DNA from 2 places in the Promicromonospora sp. NPDC052451 genome. Region 1 is predicted to be linked to the other one. Evidence: riboswitches for the same ligand, from Rfam matches in the RefSeq annotation. Region 1 holds a riboswitch; the other holds the start of a gene.
The links. Region 1 has a riboswitch for FMN ahead of pnuC (nicotinamide riboside transporter PnuC). Riboswitches for the same ligand answer to the same signal wherever they lie in the genome.
Positions count from the first base shown of each region.

Region 2: linked by a shared signal. The riboswitch ahead of ribD (bifunctional diaminohydroxyphosphoribosylaminopyrimidine deaminase/5-amino-6-(5-phosphoribosylamino)uracil reductase RibD) and the one ahead of pnuC (nicotinamide riboside transporter PnuC) in region 1 are both predicted to bind FMN.

Region 1 is NZ_JBIUAP010000009.1:86,630-94,523, forward strand. It holds gene ACIG47_RS16950 (DUF4097 family beta strand repeat-containing protein) at 1-710, opposite strand, end outside; gene ACIG47_RS16955 (LuxR C-terminal-related transcriptional regulator) at 707-1,369, opposite strand; gene ACIG47_RS16960 (histidine kinase) at 1,357-2,745, opposite strand; gene ACIG47_RS16965 (acyl-CoA dehydrogenase family protein) at 2,842-4,062, opposite strand; gene ACIG47_RS16970 (Gfo/Idh/MocA family protein) at 4,158-5,297, opposite strand; gene pnuC (nicotinamide riboside transporter PnuC) at 5,342-6,025, opposite strand; FMN riboswitch at 6,141-6,278, opposite strand; gene ACIG47_RS16980 (helix-turn-helix domain-containing protein) at 6,381-7,130, opposite strand; gene ACIG47_RS16985 (hypothetical protein) at 7,201-7,395, opposite strand; gene ACIG47_RS16990 (LLM class F420-dependent oxidoreductase) at 7,419-7,894, shown strand, end outside.
Region 2 is NZ_JBIUAP010000003.1:392,331-400,224, forward strand. It holds gene ACIG47_RS07470 (DUF1761 domain-containing protein) at 1-78, opposite strand, end outside; gene rpe (ribulose-phosphate 3-epimerase) at 146-808, shown strand; FMN riboswitch at 1,000-1,137, shown strand; gene ribD (bifunctional diaminohydroxyphosphoribosylaminopyrimidine deaminase/5-amino-6-(5-phosphoribosylamino)uracil reductase RibD) at 1,259-2,431, shown strand; gene ACIG47_RS07485 (riboflavin synthase) at 2,431-3,129, shown strand; gene ribB (3,4-dihydroxy-2-butanone-4-phosphate synthase) at 3,126-4,502, shown strand; gene ribH (6,7-dimethyl-8-ribityllumazine synthase) at 4,499-4,981, shown strand; gene ACIG47_RS07500 (hypothetical protein) at 5,282-5,764, shown strand; gene ACIG47_RS07505 (phosphoribosyl-ATP diphosphatase) at 5,831-6,094, shown strand; gene hisG (ATP phosphoribosyltransferase) at 6,187-7,050, shown strand; gene ACIG47_RS07515 (PH domain-containing protein) at 7,056-7,544, shown strand; gene ACIG47_RS07520 (DEAD/DEAH box helicase) at 7,630-7,894, opposite strand, start outside.

The sequences.
Region 1 (7,894 bases):
GAGCCGTTGCTGGTCCGGGCCCACGCGTCGCCGGCCACGGTGCCGACCGTGATCCGGCCGTTGCTGCTCTCGCTGGTGACCGAGCCGTCCACCTCGTCCACGGAGACCTCGCCGTTGGAGGAGGAGGCCTCCACGTCGGAGCCGGCGTTCCGCACGGTGACGTCCCCGTTGCTGGACCGCGCCACCACCGCGCCGCCGATGTCGGCCACCTCGATCCGGCCGTTGCTCGACCGCACGGAGAGCTCGCCGGCCAGCCCGCTGGCCACGACGTCGCCGTTCTCGGTGACCACGACCACCTCCGTGGCGGCGGGCAGGGTCACCTCCAGGGAGCCCGAGCAGCGGGGGAGGAAGGCAGTCCAGTCGCAGCGGTGGGTGATCTCCAGCCGGTCCGCCGACTCGTCCGCGGCGTACCGGGGATCGCGGAGGCCGCTGCGGGCGACGGCGTCGACCTCGACGTCGCCCTCGGCGGCCGTGACGGTCACGTCGCCGTCGGCCACCAGCTCCACGGTCCCCACGGCGTCGTAGGTCCGGTGGGTGGTGGCCGTCTCGGACATCATGAGGTCCACCAGGAACAGCGCGCCGACTCCGATGGCGGCGAGGCCGAGCACACCGCCGAGCGTCGTCAGGACGCGGGCGGTGGCACCGCGCTGCGGCGGTGCGGGGGCGTACGCGGCGTCCGGGGCGGAGCCGCCGGGAACGGGCTGGGTCATGAGCGGGATCCGTTCTGGTCGAGCCAGCGCAGCACGGCGAGCACCCGGCGGTGGTCGTCGGCGGCCGGCGGGAGGCCGAGCTTGGTCAGGATGTTGGTCACGTGCTTCTCCACGGCGGCCAGCCCCACCACGAGGCGGTCCGCGATCGCGGCGTTGGAGCGGCCCTCGGCCATCAGCGCGAGCACCTCGCGCTCGCGCCGGGTCAGCACGTCGAGGTCGGAGCCGGGATGGCGGGCGATGATCTGCGTGACCACCTCGGGGTCCACGACCGTGCCGCCCCCGGACACCCGGGTGACCGCGTCGAGGAACTCGTCGACGTCGGCGATGCGGTCCTTGAGCACGTAGCCCAGGCCGCGCGCCCCGCGGGCGAACAGCTCGCTCGCGTAGCTCTGCTCCACGTACTGCGAGAGCACGAGGACGGGCAGGTCGGGGTGCAGGCTGCGCAGGTGCACGGCCGCGCGCAGCCCCTCGTCCGTGTGGGACGGCGGCATCCGCACGTCGGTGACCAGCAGGTCGGGCAGCTCGGCGTCCGGCAGGGACAGGGCCCTGACGAGGGTGCCGGCGTCCGCGTACCCGGTCACGGTGTGGCCCTCGGCCACGAGCAGCCGGGTCAGGCCGTCCAGGAGGAGGACGGAGTCCTCCGCGATCACGATGCGCACGGGACCTCCACGGTCAGGCGGGTGCCCTTGCCGGGCGGGCTGTCGAGCTCGAACGTGCCGTCCAGGGCGGCGACCCGGCCGCGCAGGCCGGTCAGCCCGCCGTCGGCGGACAGCTCGGCGCCGCCGCGGCCGTCGTCGGACACCGCGACGCGCAGGCGTGCCGGGCCGCCGTCGCGGACCACGCTCGCGTGCACCAGCACGAGGTCCGCGGCGGCGTGCTTGGCCACGTTGGTCAGGGCCTCGGCGACCACGAAGTACGCCGCGGCCTGTGCTGCCGGGCTCGCCGGGGTGAGGTCGCCCGCGACCTCGACCCGGACCGGGACCGGGCTGCGGCCCGCGAGCGCGGACAGTGCGGCGTCCAGCCCGCGGTCGGACAGGACGGCGGGGTGGATGCCGCGCACCAGGTCGCGCAGCTCGGCGAGCGTCTCCTTGATCTCGCGGTGCGCGAGCTCCAGTGCGGCGACGGCGTGCCCGGGGTCCTTGTCGGCGAGCCGGCGGGCCACGCCCAGCTCGACGCCGAGCGCGACGAGGCGCTGCTGGGCGCCGTCGTGCAGGTCGCGCTCGATGCGGCGGCGCTCGGTGTCGGCGGCGGAGACGGCGGCCGTGCGCGACTCGGTGAGGGCCACGGCCCGTTCCTGTGCCGTGTGCGCGGCGGCCTCGGCCACGCGGGTCTCCCGCTCGGCGGCGACGAGGCGGGCGCGGGCCACCTCGGCCGCGGAGGGGCCGAGCAGCACCGTGGCCAGGCGTACCACGAGGTAGGACCCGTACTGGGCGAGGGTGGCCGCCGTCCACACGAGCACGACGGCGGCCGCCACCGCACCGCCGACGGCGGCGGGCCACGGCAGCCCGGACCACTGTGCCAGGCCGCTGCCCCGGCCTACTGCCGCGAACACCACGGCCGCGACCGCCCCCGCCGCCAGGGCGGTGGCGGTCGCGAAGAAGAAGGAGGTCGTGAGCAGCCCCAGGAAGGCGTACAGCGTGGCGGCCCAGGCACGGTCGTCCCGCACCGGGGCCCACAGCCGGGACCAGGACGAGCGGCTCGTCGGGAGCGGCCCCGGCTGCGGGGCGGCGAGCCGTACGCCGGTCTGGCGGGCGACGCGGGCGCGCTCGGCCGTGCCGAACCGCCGCGCGAGCAGGAGCCCGAGGGCGAGGAGCGGCACTCCGACACCCAGGGCGGGGACCAGCCCCGACGAGACCAGGACGAGGATCCACAGGGCGAGGCCTGCGGTCAGGTGCCAGACCCACCCCACGGCCAGCGCGGCGACGGCGCGCCGGGTCGCGGGGTGGTACGGGGCCTGGAAGAACGCCGCCCCGGAGGTGAGTGCGGGGGCGACGTGGTCCGCGAGGGTGCGGGGTGGGCCGTCATCGCTGGTCATGGGCACGACACTAGGCGGACGCGCAGGCTGCGCGACATGCCGTCACCCCACGGCCCGGGTCTCGGGTTTCCCCTACCCTGCCTCCGCGCGGAGGGCTCAGGCGAAGGCGCTGGTACCCGTGATCTCGCGGCCGATGATGAGGGCCTGCATGCTCTCGGTGCCCTCGTAGGTGTGCAGGGCCTCGATGTCGGCGAAGTGCCGCGCCACCCGGTTCTCCAGCAGGATGCCGTTGCCGCCGAGCAGGTCGCGGGCGATCGCCGCGATCTCGCGCGCGCCGCGCGTGCACGTGTACTTGGCGAGCGACGCCTGCGGGCCGGTGAGCTGCTCGGCCTCGTCGAGCCGCGTCATCTGCTTCACCAGGAGCTGCATCTGCGTGAGGATCGACAGCATCTTGGTCAGCCGCTCCTGCACCATCTGGCTCGCCGCGAGCGGGCGGCCGAACTGCGCGCGCTGCTGCGAGTAGGCCACGGCGGCCTCGTAGCAGGCGATGGCCTGCCCGACGGCGCCCCAGGCCACGCCGAGGCGGGTCGCGAACAGCACACGGCCGGTGTCCTTGAAGGAGCGCGCCTTCGGCAGCAGGTTCTCGGCCGGGACGAACACGTCGTTCAGCACGATGTGCGCCTGGTGGATCGCGCGCAGCGAGACCTTGCCCTGGATGGTCGTCGCCTCGTAGCCCGGGGTGTCCTGGGGAACGATGTAGCCGTGCACCTGGCCGTCCTCGCCACGGGCCCAGACCACCGAGATGTCGCCGATCGAGCCGAAGCCGATCCACTTCTTCTCGCCGTTGATCACGTAGCCCTCGACGCCGTCGCGCGTCTCCTGGACGGCGGAGGTCTCCAGGCCCACGGAGTCCGAGCCGTGCGTGGGCTCGGTCAGCGCGAACGCGCCCAGGATCTCGCCGCGGGCCATGGGCCCGGCGTACTTCTCGACCTGCTCGTCGGAGCCGAGCATCACGATCGAGCGCAGCGCCAGGCCGCCCTGCACGCCGCAGATCGTGGTCACGGAGCCGTCACCGCGGGACATCTCCATCGCGGCCAGGCCCTCGGCCATCTTCGAGACCTTCGGGAAGCCGGGCACGTCCACGCCGTCGCGCAGGAAGTCCAGCTCGGCCATGCGCTTGACCAGGTCCATGGGGACCTCGTACCGCTCCCAGTAGCCGTCGATGACGGGCAGGACCTCGTCCTGCACGAACCGGCGGACGGCGAGCTGCCAGGCCCGCTCCTCCTCCGTGACGTCGGCGAAGGCGCCGGCGAAGTCGATGTCGAGCGGTTGCGAGACGTCGTAGGCGGGCGCCGTCACCCCGGGAGTCTGAGTCATGCCTCCATGGTGCTCCGGTACCGGATCTCAGGTCAAGCGATACGGCGTCTCATTGAGGGTTGGGGGTGCCGGGCTGTCCGGACCGCGCCGGAGGGTCAGCCCGCGTGCCGGCAGACCCGTCCGTGCGCCCACGGCTGCGGGCTCGTACGGACCCGCTCGCCCGACGCCGCGGCCCGCCGTACGGCGAGCTGGAGGTACTGGTCCTGTGCCGCCTCGGCCACGGAGTACGGCGACGGAGCGCCGTCCAGCACGTGGTCGGCCATCGCGGCGACGAGGCGGGCGATCGACAGCTCGTCGTCGGGCAGGCGGGCCGGGCGGAACGCATTGCGGTACAGCCACTCGCCGTCGAGCGTGTACCCGCGCAGGAACATGCCCTCGTGGCTGCCGGCGCCGCCCGCGGCCACCCGCTCCAGCGTGGCGTGCCGCGGCAGGCCGTCCGGGCCCACGTGACGTACCACGTCGTCGCGCAGCTCGCCCCGTTCGCCACGGACCAGGAGCGTGGGGGAGCGGACCCACGAGCGGTACTGCACGTCGTCGAACTCGTAGGTGCCGAGCCGGTCGCCGAAGTCCAGCCAGGCGGTCGCGTGAACCGTGTCGACCAGGGCACGGTCTTCGGGGTCGTCCGCACGGCTGGGGCTCGGCAGCACGCGGCGCGCGTCGCGCCGGGCGGTGATCACGGCGTCGTCGAAGCCGATGCCCAGCGCCCGCCGCAGCACGCTGATGCCGTGGTAGTCGTGGGCCACGGCGACGTGCGCGTCGGTCACGGTGCCGAGCCGGCCCGACGCCGCGACCGCGAGCTGTGCGCCGATCAGCGGTTCCAGGTGGTACTGCTCGGCCACGTGCACGCAGGCGCCGTCGTCCACGAGCCGCTGCAGGGTGGCAAGCTCTTCGACGGTGCCCGCCGCGGGCGTCTCCGTGAGCACGGGGACACCCGCGGCGGCGAGGTCGCGGACCACGGGCTGGGCGGGGCCCGCGGGCAGGGTGAGCACGACGAGGTCGGGGCGGCCGGCGGCCAGCAGCTCGGAGACCGTGGCCCAGGCAGGCGCGGGAAGGCCGGGGAGCCCGGCCGCCGGCAGGCCGCCGGCGGAGAGCGCCTCCCGGTCCGCCGCGTTGCGCGTGGCCACGCCCGCCACCTCGAAGCGTCCCGGCAGCGCGTGCAGTACGCGCAGCACCGTTCGGGCGCGGAAGCCCGATCCGACGATCCCGACCCGTGCCGTACGCCCCTGTGCGTTCACGAGCGCCGACGGTACGCGATCGGGGTCAGGGCCGGGGTCAGCGGTCAGGCAGGCGCGGCGACGGCGCTGTGCGCCGTGCCCTCCCGCCGGCTGATGCGCCACCACGCGAAGAACCCGACCAGGGTGAACACGCCGTAGATCACGTACATCAGCGCGGTCGCCCAGTACCCGGCGGAGAAGAGCAGAGGTACGCCCACCAGGTCGACGGCCACCCAGATCAGCCAGAACTCGACCCAGCCCTTGGCCATGCCGTAGGTGGCGAGCACGGAGCCCGTGAAGATCCAGGCGTCGGCCCACACCGGCTCGTACGAGCCGAGGGCGCGGAACAGCGGGGTCAGGAGCAGGGTCCCGGCGAGCATCCCGGTGACCAGGCCGACGCGGGCCCGCCAGGAGGCCCAGGCCGGGTGCACGGCCACGGTGCCCACGCCGCCAGTCCGCTGCGTCTGCCGCCAGCGGTACCAGCCGTAGACCGAGACGGCGATGAACATGATCTGACGCCCGGCCTGGCCCAGCATGTCGGCGCGGCCCGTCTCGCCGAACCAGGAGCCCATGAAGACGGTGAAGAGCACGACGTTGCCGACGATGCCCACCGGCCAGGCCCACACCTTGCGCCGCAGCCCGCCCAGGGCGGAGGCCAGGCCGAACAGGTTGCCGATGACCTCGCGCCAGTAGATCTGCTGGTCGCCGACCAGGAACGTCGCGTCGTAGGCGGCGCGGAACCAGTCCATGTCTCTTTCCCTCTCCGAAGTCCGCACACGGGGACTCCGGGGTGAGGGCCGGCGCGCCACGACGGCGCCGACGACGGCACGGTGCCGGGACCCCGAGGGGTCGGCGGAGCGCGCCGCACGTGCTTCCTCCCATCCGGACTTTCACCGTCGGTCCTGGAATCTCACCAGGTCAACCAGGTCCCTCCCGAAGGAACGACCCGGGTCGCGGACTATCACCGCCGGCTCGGAATTTCACCGACCCCGGAGCACGTGTGCAACTGCTGCTGCACGATCTCTAGCGGAACACAGGATGCCACGGGTGCATTCCCCCGGGAACGGGCCCGGGATGTCCGGTGCGCCACACGGGCCGGACCGGTCAGACCAGGGCGTCGCGGACGGCGCGGGCCACCTCGTCGGGCCCGGCCACCCCCTCCACCACGGTGACGACCACGCGCCGCGACGCGGGGGCGCCGTCGGCGGCCAGCGGGCTGGCCGAGGTGCCGAGGACGGCGGCTCGCCGCAGGTCGGCGAACGCCTCCTCCAGCTCGGGGCGCAGGTCGAGCGACGGCGTGCGCAGCCAGCGTCGCAGGATCGCGTTGTGCACCGCGACCACGGACGCCGCGAACGCGATCGACGCCGTGGAGGCCGACCGCTCCGGCGGCAGGGTGTCGCGCAGGTAGTGCGTGAACGCCCGCTCGTAGCGGTGCGTCGTGATGAGCTCCCGGTCGCGCAGCGCCGGGACCTGCTGCAGCAGGGCGTAGCGCGCGAGCGACGTCTCGCGCTGGCCCACGTGGTGGTCGAACACCATGCGCGCCGCGCGGCACACCTCGAGGTACGGGTCCACGTCGGGGTCCCAGGCGCGGCCCAGGTCGTGCCCCGACTCCTCGCTGGCCCGGGCGTCGGGCCGGGTGGCGGCCAGCATGACCACCACCTCCTCCAGCAGCAGCTCGTGGTCGGCGAAGACCACGTCCTCCTTGGAGCGGAAGCGGCGGAAGAACGTCGCGCGGCTCACCTTGGCGGCGTCGGCGATCTCCTCGACGGTGGTTCCCTCGTACCCCTGCCGAGTGAACAGGTCCACCGCAGCGTCGACAGCCTGCGCGTGCGTGTGGGTACGGACGGCGGTCATGCCAGGCAGGCTACCGCGTGCCCCCCGAGCCCCGTGAAGACTCCTTGAGCAAACCGTGACCTGCGCGACGCTAATTTTCCTGGGACGGGATCTTGCCCGACCGGAGTCTGCGCAGGTAGCGCACCTCGCGCACGGCCATGAGCAGCGCGAGCACCCCGGGGACGGCGGCCCACGGATGACCGAGCACGACGCCCAGCAGGCACACGAGGAAGATCAGCCCACCGCCCACGACGGTGGCGAGGCTGCCCCAGCGGATCCCGGTCACGGGGTGAGCGTAGTCTGCGAGACGTGACACTCGACCTGCGCATCTTCACCGAGCCCCAGCAGGGCGCGACCTACGACGACCAGCTCGCCGTCGCCCAGGCGACCGAGCGACTGGGCTTCAGCGCCTTCTTCCGCTCCGACCACTACCTGGCCATGGGCCGCGAGGGTCTGCCCGGGCCCACCGACTCCTGGGTCACGCTCGCCGGCCTCGCCCGGGAGACGTCGACCGTGCGGCTCGGCACGCTCGTGTCGTCGGCCACGTTCCGGCACCCCGGCGTGCTGGCCATCCAGGTGGCCCAGGTGGACCAGATGTCCGGCGGGCGCGTCGAGCTCGGCCTCGGCACCGGCTGGTACGCCGCCGAGCACAGCGCCTACGGCATCCCGTTCCCCGAGAAGCGCTTCGGCATCCTGGAGGAGCAGCTCGCCGTCGTCACCGGCCTCTGGGGCACGCCCGTCGGCGAGAAGTTCTCCTTCTCCGGTGAGCACTACCAGATCACCGA
Region 2 (7,894 bases), on a different contig from region 1:
CGTGTACCAGACCGAGCCCACGACCAGCGTGGACAGGGTGGCCGCCACAACAGCCCAGTAGTTCACCTCGGGGATCATCGTCGCTCCCGGTCCGTCGGTGGCGCGCGGCGCGTGGCAGCGGGGTGCGCGCCCTAGGCTTGGCATCATGGCAGCCCTCATCGCCCCCAGCATCCTGTCCGCCGACTTCGCGAACCTGGAGCGCGACCTCGGCCGGATCGCCGACGCCGACTACGCCCACGTCGACGTCATGGACAACCACTTCGTGCCCAACCTGACGCTGGGGCTGCCGGTCTTCGAGCGGCTCGCGAAGGTGTCGCCGGTGCCGCTCGACGCCCACCTCATGATCGAGAACCCCGACCGGTGGGCGCCGGCGTTCGCCGAGGCGGGGGCGGCGTCGGTCACGTTCCACGCGGAGGCCGCGCAGGCGCCCGTGCGCCTGGCGCGCGAGCTGCGGCGGCTGGGGTCGCGTGCGGGCGTCGCGCTGCGGCCGGCCACCCCGGTGGAGCCGTTCCTGGACCTGCTGGCCGAGATCGACATGATCCTGGTGATGACCGTGGAGCCCGGCTTCGGCGGCCAGTCGTTCATCGAGGGCACCCTGCCCAAGATCCGGCGGGCACGCGAGGCCGTGAGCGAGTCCGGGCTGGACGTGTGGATCCAGGTGGACGGGGGAGTGTCGCGCGACACGATCGAGCGCGCGGCCGACGCCGGCGCGAACGTCTTCGTGGCGGGCTCGGCGGTGTACGGGGCCCAGGACATCCCGGCGGAGATCGCGACGCTGCGCGAGCTCGCGAGCAAGCACGTCCACTGACGCGTGACGAGGCTGGCACGCGCTGTCGTGCCTGACCGCGAAAATAGTGTGCCAAGCGCGCCGTGCCCACCTCGACGGCCGGGCGGGCCCAGGGAAGAAGCCCCGGTGACGAGGGGACCGGCGTCCCTGTGACGCAGGCCATGGTCGCGTGCCGCGCGAGGTGTGGCATGCTGGCGATCAGCAGTACGCACACACGTGCTCCGGGGTCGGTGAAATTCCGAGCCGGCGGTGACAGTCCGCGACCCGGGTCGTTCCTTCGGGAGGGATCCGGTTGACCTGGTGGAACTCCAGGACCGACGGTGAAAGTCCGGATGGGAGGAAGCACGTGCGGCGTCGGCCGTCCTGCGGACGTGCGGCGCCGTGACGCCGTACGCGCGGGCGGGACCGGTCCGGTCCTCGTCCGCGTACCCGTCGTCCGACCCCGGAGCACCGACGCTCGGGAAGGACGGCATGACCCAGTCGCAGAACAGCTCGACCGCGCCCACCGGCCCACGTGCCGCGCCGCCCGTGGCCTCCGCACCGGACCGGGGCCCGGCCGGGCCGGACGCCCGCGTCCTGGAAGCCGCGATGCGCCGGGCCCTCGACCTCGCCGCGCAGGGCCCCGCCCACGGCCCCAACCCGCGCGTCGGCTGCGTGCTCCTGGACGCCGCGGGCCGCACCGTCGCCGAGGGCTTCCACCGCGGAGCCGGGACGCCCCACGCCGAGGCCGCCGCGCTGGCGGCCGCCCGGGCGGGCGGCGTCGACCCCCGGGGCACGACGGCGGTCGTGACGCTGGAACCCTGCGCCCACCACGGCCGCACCGGACCCTGCGCGGACGCCCTGATCGAGGCCGGCGTGGCCGCCGTGCACGTGGCGGTCGAGGACCCCAACCCCGTGGCCATGGGCGGCGCCGGACGCCTGCGGGCCGCGGGCATCCCGGTCACCACGGGCCTGCTCGCCGCGGCGGGGGAGGAGTTGCTGCGCCCGTGGCTGCGCGCCGTGCGCACGGGGCGGCCGTACGTGACGCTCAAACTCGCGACGTCGCTCGACGGACGCGTCGCCGCGGCCGACGGCACCAGCCGCTGGATCACCGGAGCGACTGCCCGCGCCCACGCGCACGCGGTCCGTGCCCAGGTGGACGCGATCGCCGTCGGCACGGGGACGGTGGCCGTCGACGACCCGGCTCTCACGGCCCGCACCGTGGACGGGAGCCTCTTCGAGCACCAGCCCCTCCGGGTCGTCGTCGGCCACCGCACGGTGCCCGACGGAGCCCGCCTGCGCGGTCCGGGCGGCCTCCTGCTGCACCTGGCGACCCACGACCTCGACGCCGCGCTCCGGGAGCTGGGCGGGCGCGAGGTGCGGCACCTGCTCGTGGAGGGCGGCCCCGCCCTGGCGACCGCCCTCCTGGCCGCGGACGCCGTCGACGAGCTGCACGCGTACGTGGCCCCTGTGCTGCTCGGTGCGGGTTCCCCGGCCGTCAACGACCTGGGGGTCACCACGATCGGCGAGGCCGCACGCTTCACCACCCACGACGTCACGCGGCTGGGCGACGACATGCTGCTCGTCGCCCGTCGTACCGACCCCGCAGGGGCCCGGCCCGGTACGGCCGGCCGCCCCGGCGGGCACACCGAGGAGGAGATCTGATGTTCACCGGAATCGTCGAGGAGCTCGGCTCCGTCGTCTCGCTGGTCCGGCCCGACGGCGACCCCGGCGGCGGGCCGGCGCCGGACGCCGTCCTGACCGTCGCCGGCCCGCTCGCCACGTCGGACGCCCGCCCGGGTGACTCGATCGCCGTCGACGGCGTGTGCCTGACCGTCACGTCGGTGGCCGACGGCGCTTTCGTGGCCGAGGTGATGCCCGAGACGCTGCGCCGTACGTCCCTCGGCGCCCTCGCCCCCGGGGACCGGGTGAACCTGGAGCGGGCCCTGCTGGCCCACGGCCGCCTGGGTGGTCACGTGGTCCAGGGCCATGTGGACGGCGTGGCGACGCTCGCCCGGCGCACGCCCGGGCCGCGCTGGGACGACCTGGCGTTCACCGCGCCGGCGGCGCTGACCCGCTACGTCGCCGAGAAGGGCTCGATCGCCCTGTCCGGGGTCTCGCTGACGGTCACGTGGGTGTCCGACGAGGGCTTCGGGGTGTCGCTCATCCCCACCACGCTCGCCGCGACCACGCTCGGCGGGCTGGCCCCGGGCGACGTCGTGAACGTGGAGGTCGACGTGCTCGCCAAGTACGTGGAGCGGCTCCTGGCGGCTGGTGCGGTCGGCGGTGTCCCGGGTGGGGCGGCGGACGTGGCCGCCGGGACCGGGACGCCGGCCGGTGCGACGACCGGAGCCGGGCGATGAGCGGGGCGCTGCGGCCCACGGCAGGGGCGGTGGACGTCGCACGGGGGCCGGTGGAGGAGGCTCTCGCCGAGCTGGCCGCGGGCCGCCCGGTGCTGGTGGCCGACGACGCCGGGCGGGAGAACGAGGTCGACGTGGTGCTCGCTGCGAGCACGGCCACGCCCGAGTGGGTGGCCTGGACGGTGCGGCACTCGTCCGGCTACCTGTGCGCCCCGATGCCCGCGGACCGGGCGGACGCGCTGGGTCTGCCGCTGATGGTCGAGCGCAGCGAGGACCCGAGGACGACGGCGTACACGGTGTCGGTGGACGCCGCGACGGGCGTGACCACGGGGATCTCCGCCGCGGACCGCGCGCGGACCCTGCGGGTGCTGGGCGACCCCGCCACCGGCCCCCGGGACCTGATCCGGCCCGGTCACGTGCTGCCGTTGCGGGCGCGGCCCGGCGGCGTGCTGGAGCGTACGGGGCACACGGAGGCCGCCGTGGACCTGGTGCGGCTCGCCGGCGGACCGCAGGCGAGCCTCGGCGAGGTGGGCGCGATCGCCGAGCTCGTCCGGGACGACGGCGCGGTGATGCGTCTGCCCGAGGCCGAGGAGCTCGCCCGGCAGACGGGCCTCGTGGTGCTCACGGTGGCGGACCTGGTCGCGTGGCGTCTGGCCCACGACCCCGCCGCCGACGTCGCCCCGTCGTCTCCGCCTGCGCCGGCCGGCCGGGTCCGGCGGGTCGCGCAGGCAGCGCTGCCCACGCGGTTCGGGGACTTCCGGGTCGTGGCCTACCACGACCTGCACTCGGGCGCGGAGCACCTGGCCCTGACGCCGGCCCGCCTGCCCGGCCCGGCGACGACGGGTACGGCGCCCGGCACGCACGGGCGCCTGGTGCGCGTGCACTCCGAGTGCCTGACCGGCGACGGGCTGGGATCGCTGCGGTGCGACTGCGGCCCGCAGCTGGAGGCGTCGCTGGCGGCGGTGGCTGCCGAGGGCGGTGCCGTGGTGTACCTGCGGGGCCACGAGGGCCGGGGGATCGGCCTGGCCGCGAAGATCCAGGCCTACGCCCTCCAGGACACCGGCCGGGACACCGTGGAGGCCAACGTGGACCTGGGGCTGCCGGTCGACGCACGCGAGTACGGGGCGGCGTCGGCGATCCTGGCCGACCTCGGGCTCGACGACGTGACCCTGCTGACGAACAACCCGGAGAAGGTGACCGGGCTGCGCGCCGCGGGTACGACCGTGGCCGGGCGCCGCAGCCTGGTGGTCGGCCGGGGCGTGCACAACCACCGGTACCTGGAGACCAAGCGGACGGTGCTGGGCCACCGCATCGACCGCCTGGACCAGAACCAGTACGACGAGATCGACAACCAGGACGAAGGAGCATGCGCATGAGCGGCGTCGGAGCACCGAGCGTGACAGTTGACGGGACGGGCCTGCGGGTCGTGGTGGTGGCGGCGAGCTGGCACGAGCAGGTCATGGACGGGCTGCTGGCCGGGGCCCGCCGGGCACTGGGCGCAGCAGGCGCGGACTGGACCGAGGTGCGGGTACCGGGTTCGTTCGAGCTGCCGGTGGCGGCGTCCCGTGCGGCGGCCGGGGGAGCGGACGCGGTGGTCGCGCTCGGCGTGGTGATCCGCGGTGGCACGCCGCACTTCGAGTACGTCTGCTCGGCCGCGACGTCGGGCCTGACGGACGTGAGCGTCCGCACGGGGGTCCCGGTGGGCTTCGGTGTGCTGACGTGCGACGACGAGGCGCAGGCGCTGGACCGGGCAGGCCTCGAGGGCTCGCACGAGGACAAGGGGGCGGAGGCGGCGGAGGCGGCGCTCGCCACGGCGGTCGTGCTGCGGGACCTGGGCCGTGTCGTGCACTCCTGAATAAATAGTGTGCCAAGCGTCTCGACAACCAACCCCAGGTCCAGAAGACATCACCACAACGAGCAAAGAATCAGGGGTTCGCCACACATACGGGACATGAGAATCTCGGGCGGGCCGCCTGCTGCGGCTCACATGGTGCGGGCGGTTCCACGACCTCGGCGGACGGCGACGGTCGCAACCGTTGCGCTCGTTCTGGTCACGACCGGTGGACTGGCCGGCTGCGCCGCGGCGCAGCCGGCCGGGGGAGCGCAGCCCCGGGCCGCGACGGAGAGTGCGACCGGGGGAGGCGACGGGCGTCCCGTGACCAGCCCGGAGCCGCCGGCCGTGGCCTGCGTGGACTGGGTGCGGTTCGGCACCCCGGAGGAGGCCGCGGCCGACGCGGGCGCTGTGCTGCGCGGGACGGTCGTGGCGCGGGACGACACGGTGCTGATGTACGGCGTGGAGTCCCAGCGCTGGCTCGTCGACGTGGTGCAGGTGCTGGAGCGGCCCGACCCGCCGCCTGGCCGGGGCGAGCCGCAGCCGGAGCTCGACGTCACGGCCGGCGAGCGGATCGCCGTGGTCTCGACGCCGGAGACCTGCAGCGGCGACGCTCACCCGGGCGGTGACCCGCTGGACCCGGCGTCCGGTCTCGCGGACGAGGACGGCACGGTCCTCGTGCTCCTGTCCGCCGCCTCGGGCGAGGAGCCGGGCGACGACGTCGGCCTCCACCTGATCACCCCGTACCAGGGGGTGCTGACGCCCGCGGACGACGGCACGCTGCCCGTGGAGTGGCCCTCGCCATAGTCGCGACATGGCCAGAACGTGGGACGGCGGCCGGTGGCGCCCCCGTCGCCCGACTAGGCTGGGGTCGTGAAGACCTTCGAGACCCTGTTCGCCGAGCTGACCGAGAAGGCCCAGACCCGCCCCGCGGGTTCGGGCACCGTGGCCCAGCTGGACGCGGGCGTCCATGCGATCGGCAAGAAGGTCGTGGAGGAGGCCGCCGAGGTGTGGATGGCCGCCGAGTACCAGTCGGACACGGAGACCGCCGAGGAGATCTCGCAGCTCCTGTACCACCTGCAGGTCCTGATGGTGGCCAAGGGCCTGACCCTCGAGGACGTGTACACGCATCTGTGACCCGGCCTCGGCGCCGCTCGACCCCACCGGTCGGGCCGGCGCCGGGAGACCCGGGTCCGCAGGTCCGACGTACACCCAGAGAGGAACACCACATGCTGCGCATCGCAGTCCCCAACAAGGGCGCCCTGTCGGGCCCCGCCTCCGAGATGCTGCGCGAGGCGGGCTACCGCCAGCGCCGCGACACCCGCGAGCTGGTGCTCGCCGACCCCGAGAACGACGTCGAGTTCTTCTTCCTGCGCCCGCGCGACGTCGCGGTCTACGTGGGCACGGGCACGGTCGACGTCGGCATCACCGGTCGTGACCTGATGCTCGACTCGGGTGCCGACGCCGTCGAGCACCTGGGCCTGGGCTTCGCGCGGTCCACGTTCCGGTACGCGGCACCCGCCGGGCCCGGCGAGACCGAACCCGTGACCGAGATCGCGCAGATCGCGGGGCGCCGCGTGGCGTCGTCGTACACGACGCTCGTGGCGCAGCACCTGGCGAAGCAGGGCGTGGAGCCCGCCGCGATCGTGCACCTGGACGGTGCCGTGGAGTCGAGCGTGCGCCTCGGCGTCGCGGACGTGATCGCCGACGTCGTGGAGACCGGCACCACGCTGCGGGCCGCGGGCCTGGAGGTCTTCGGCGAGCCGATCCTGCGGTCGGAGGCCGTGCTGATCCGGCGGTCGGACACCGAGCCCCCGGCCGGCCTGGACATCCTGACCCGCCGGCTGGAGGGTGTGATCACCGCCCGGGAGTACGTGCTCATGGACTACGTGGTGCCCGCCTCCCGGCTGGAGGAGGCCGTGGCCATCACGCCCGGCAAGGAGTCGCCCACGGTGTCGGCACAGCACCACAGCGACGCGTGCGCGGTCCGGGTCATGGTCCCGCGCCGGGAGACGAACCGGATCATGGACGCCCTGTACGGCGTGGGTGCGCGGGCCATCATCGTCACGTCCATCCACGCCTCGCGGCTGTAGGCGTCATGGGTGCGCGGGCCGGCGACGGGGCGGACGGGGGAGCCGAGCGCTTCCGCGTGTTCCGCGGCCGGTTCGGCACGCCCGTGGCGTACGGGCTCGCGCTGCTGTCGGCCGGCGGGTGCACGTTCGTCGCGCTGGCGGCGACCGGTCAGGGCGCGGACACCGCGAACCGCATCGCGATCATCGTGTTCGGGCTGCTGGGCGCCGTGATCGCCTGGCGGTTCGGCGCGGTGCGCGCGGTGCCCGACCCGGACGGCCTGACCGTGGTCAACTACGCCTCCAGCCGGCGCCTGTCCTGGCCCGAGATCGTGACCGTCCGGTTCGGTCCCAACGATCCGTGGGTGCACCTCGACCTGTCCGACGGCGACGTGCTCGCCGTCATGGGCATCCAGCGCGCCGACGGCGAGCACGCCATGGCGGAGGCCCGCCGGCTGGTGGCCCTCATCGCGGAGCTCGGCGAGGCCCCGGAACCCGGCCCCGACTCCGCGAGGTAAGAACCGCGGCGAGACAGGACGGCCGGCACATCCTGAGGATGTGCCGGCCGTCTCTCGTTCGCGTTCGACCTCGCGGTGAGTGGGGTCAGCGGGTGCTGCGGGCCTCCCAGTGGGTGGAGCGGCCGCGCGGGCCGCGGTCGCCGTCCGGGCGGCGGTGGTCGCCGCCGCTGCGCGGGCCACGCTCGCCACCGCGCGGGGCGCCGCGGTCGAGCGTGATGCGCAGCGGCTTGCCGGCCACGCGGGCACGGGCCAGCCGGTCGAGCGCCTCGTTGTCGAGCGGTGCGGTGATGTCCACCAGCGAGAAGCTGCCGAAGATGTCGATCTTGCCGACGTCGGCGCCCGTGATGCCG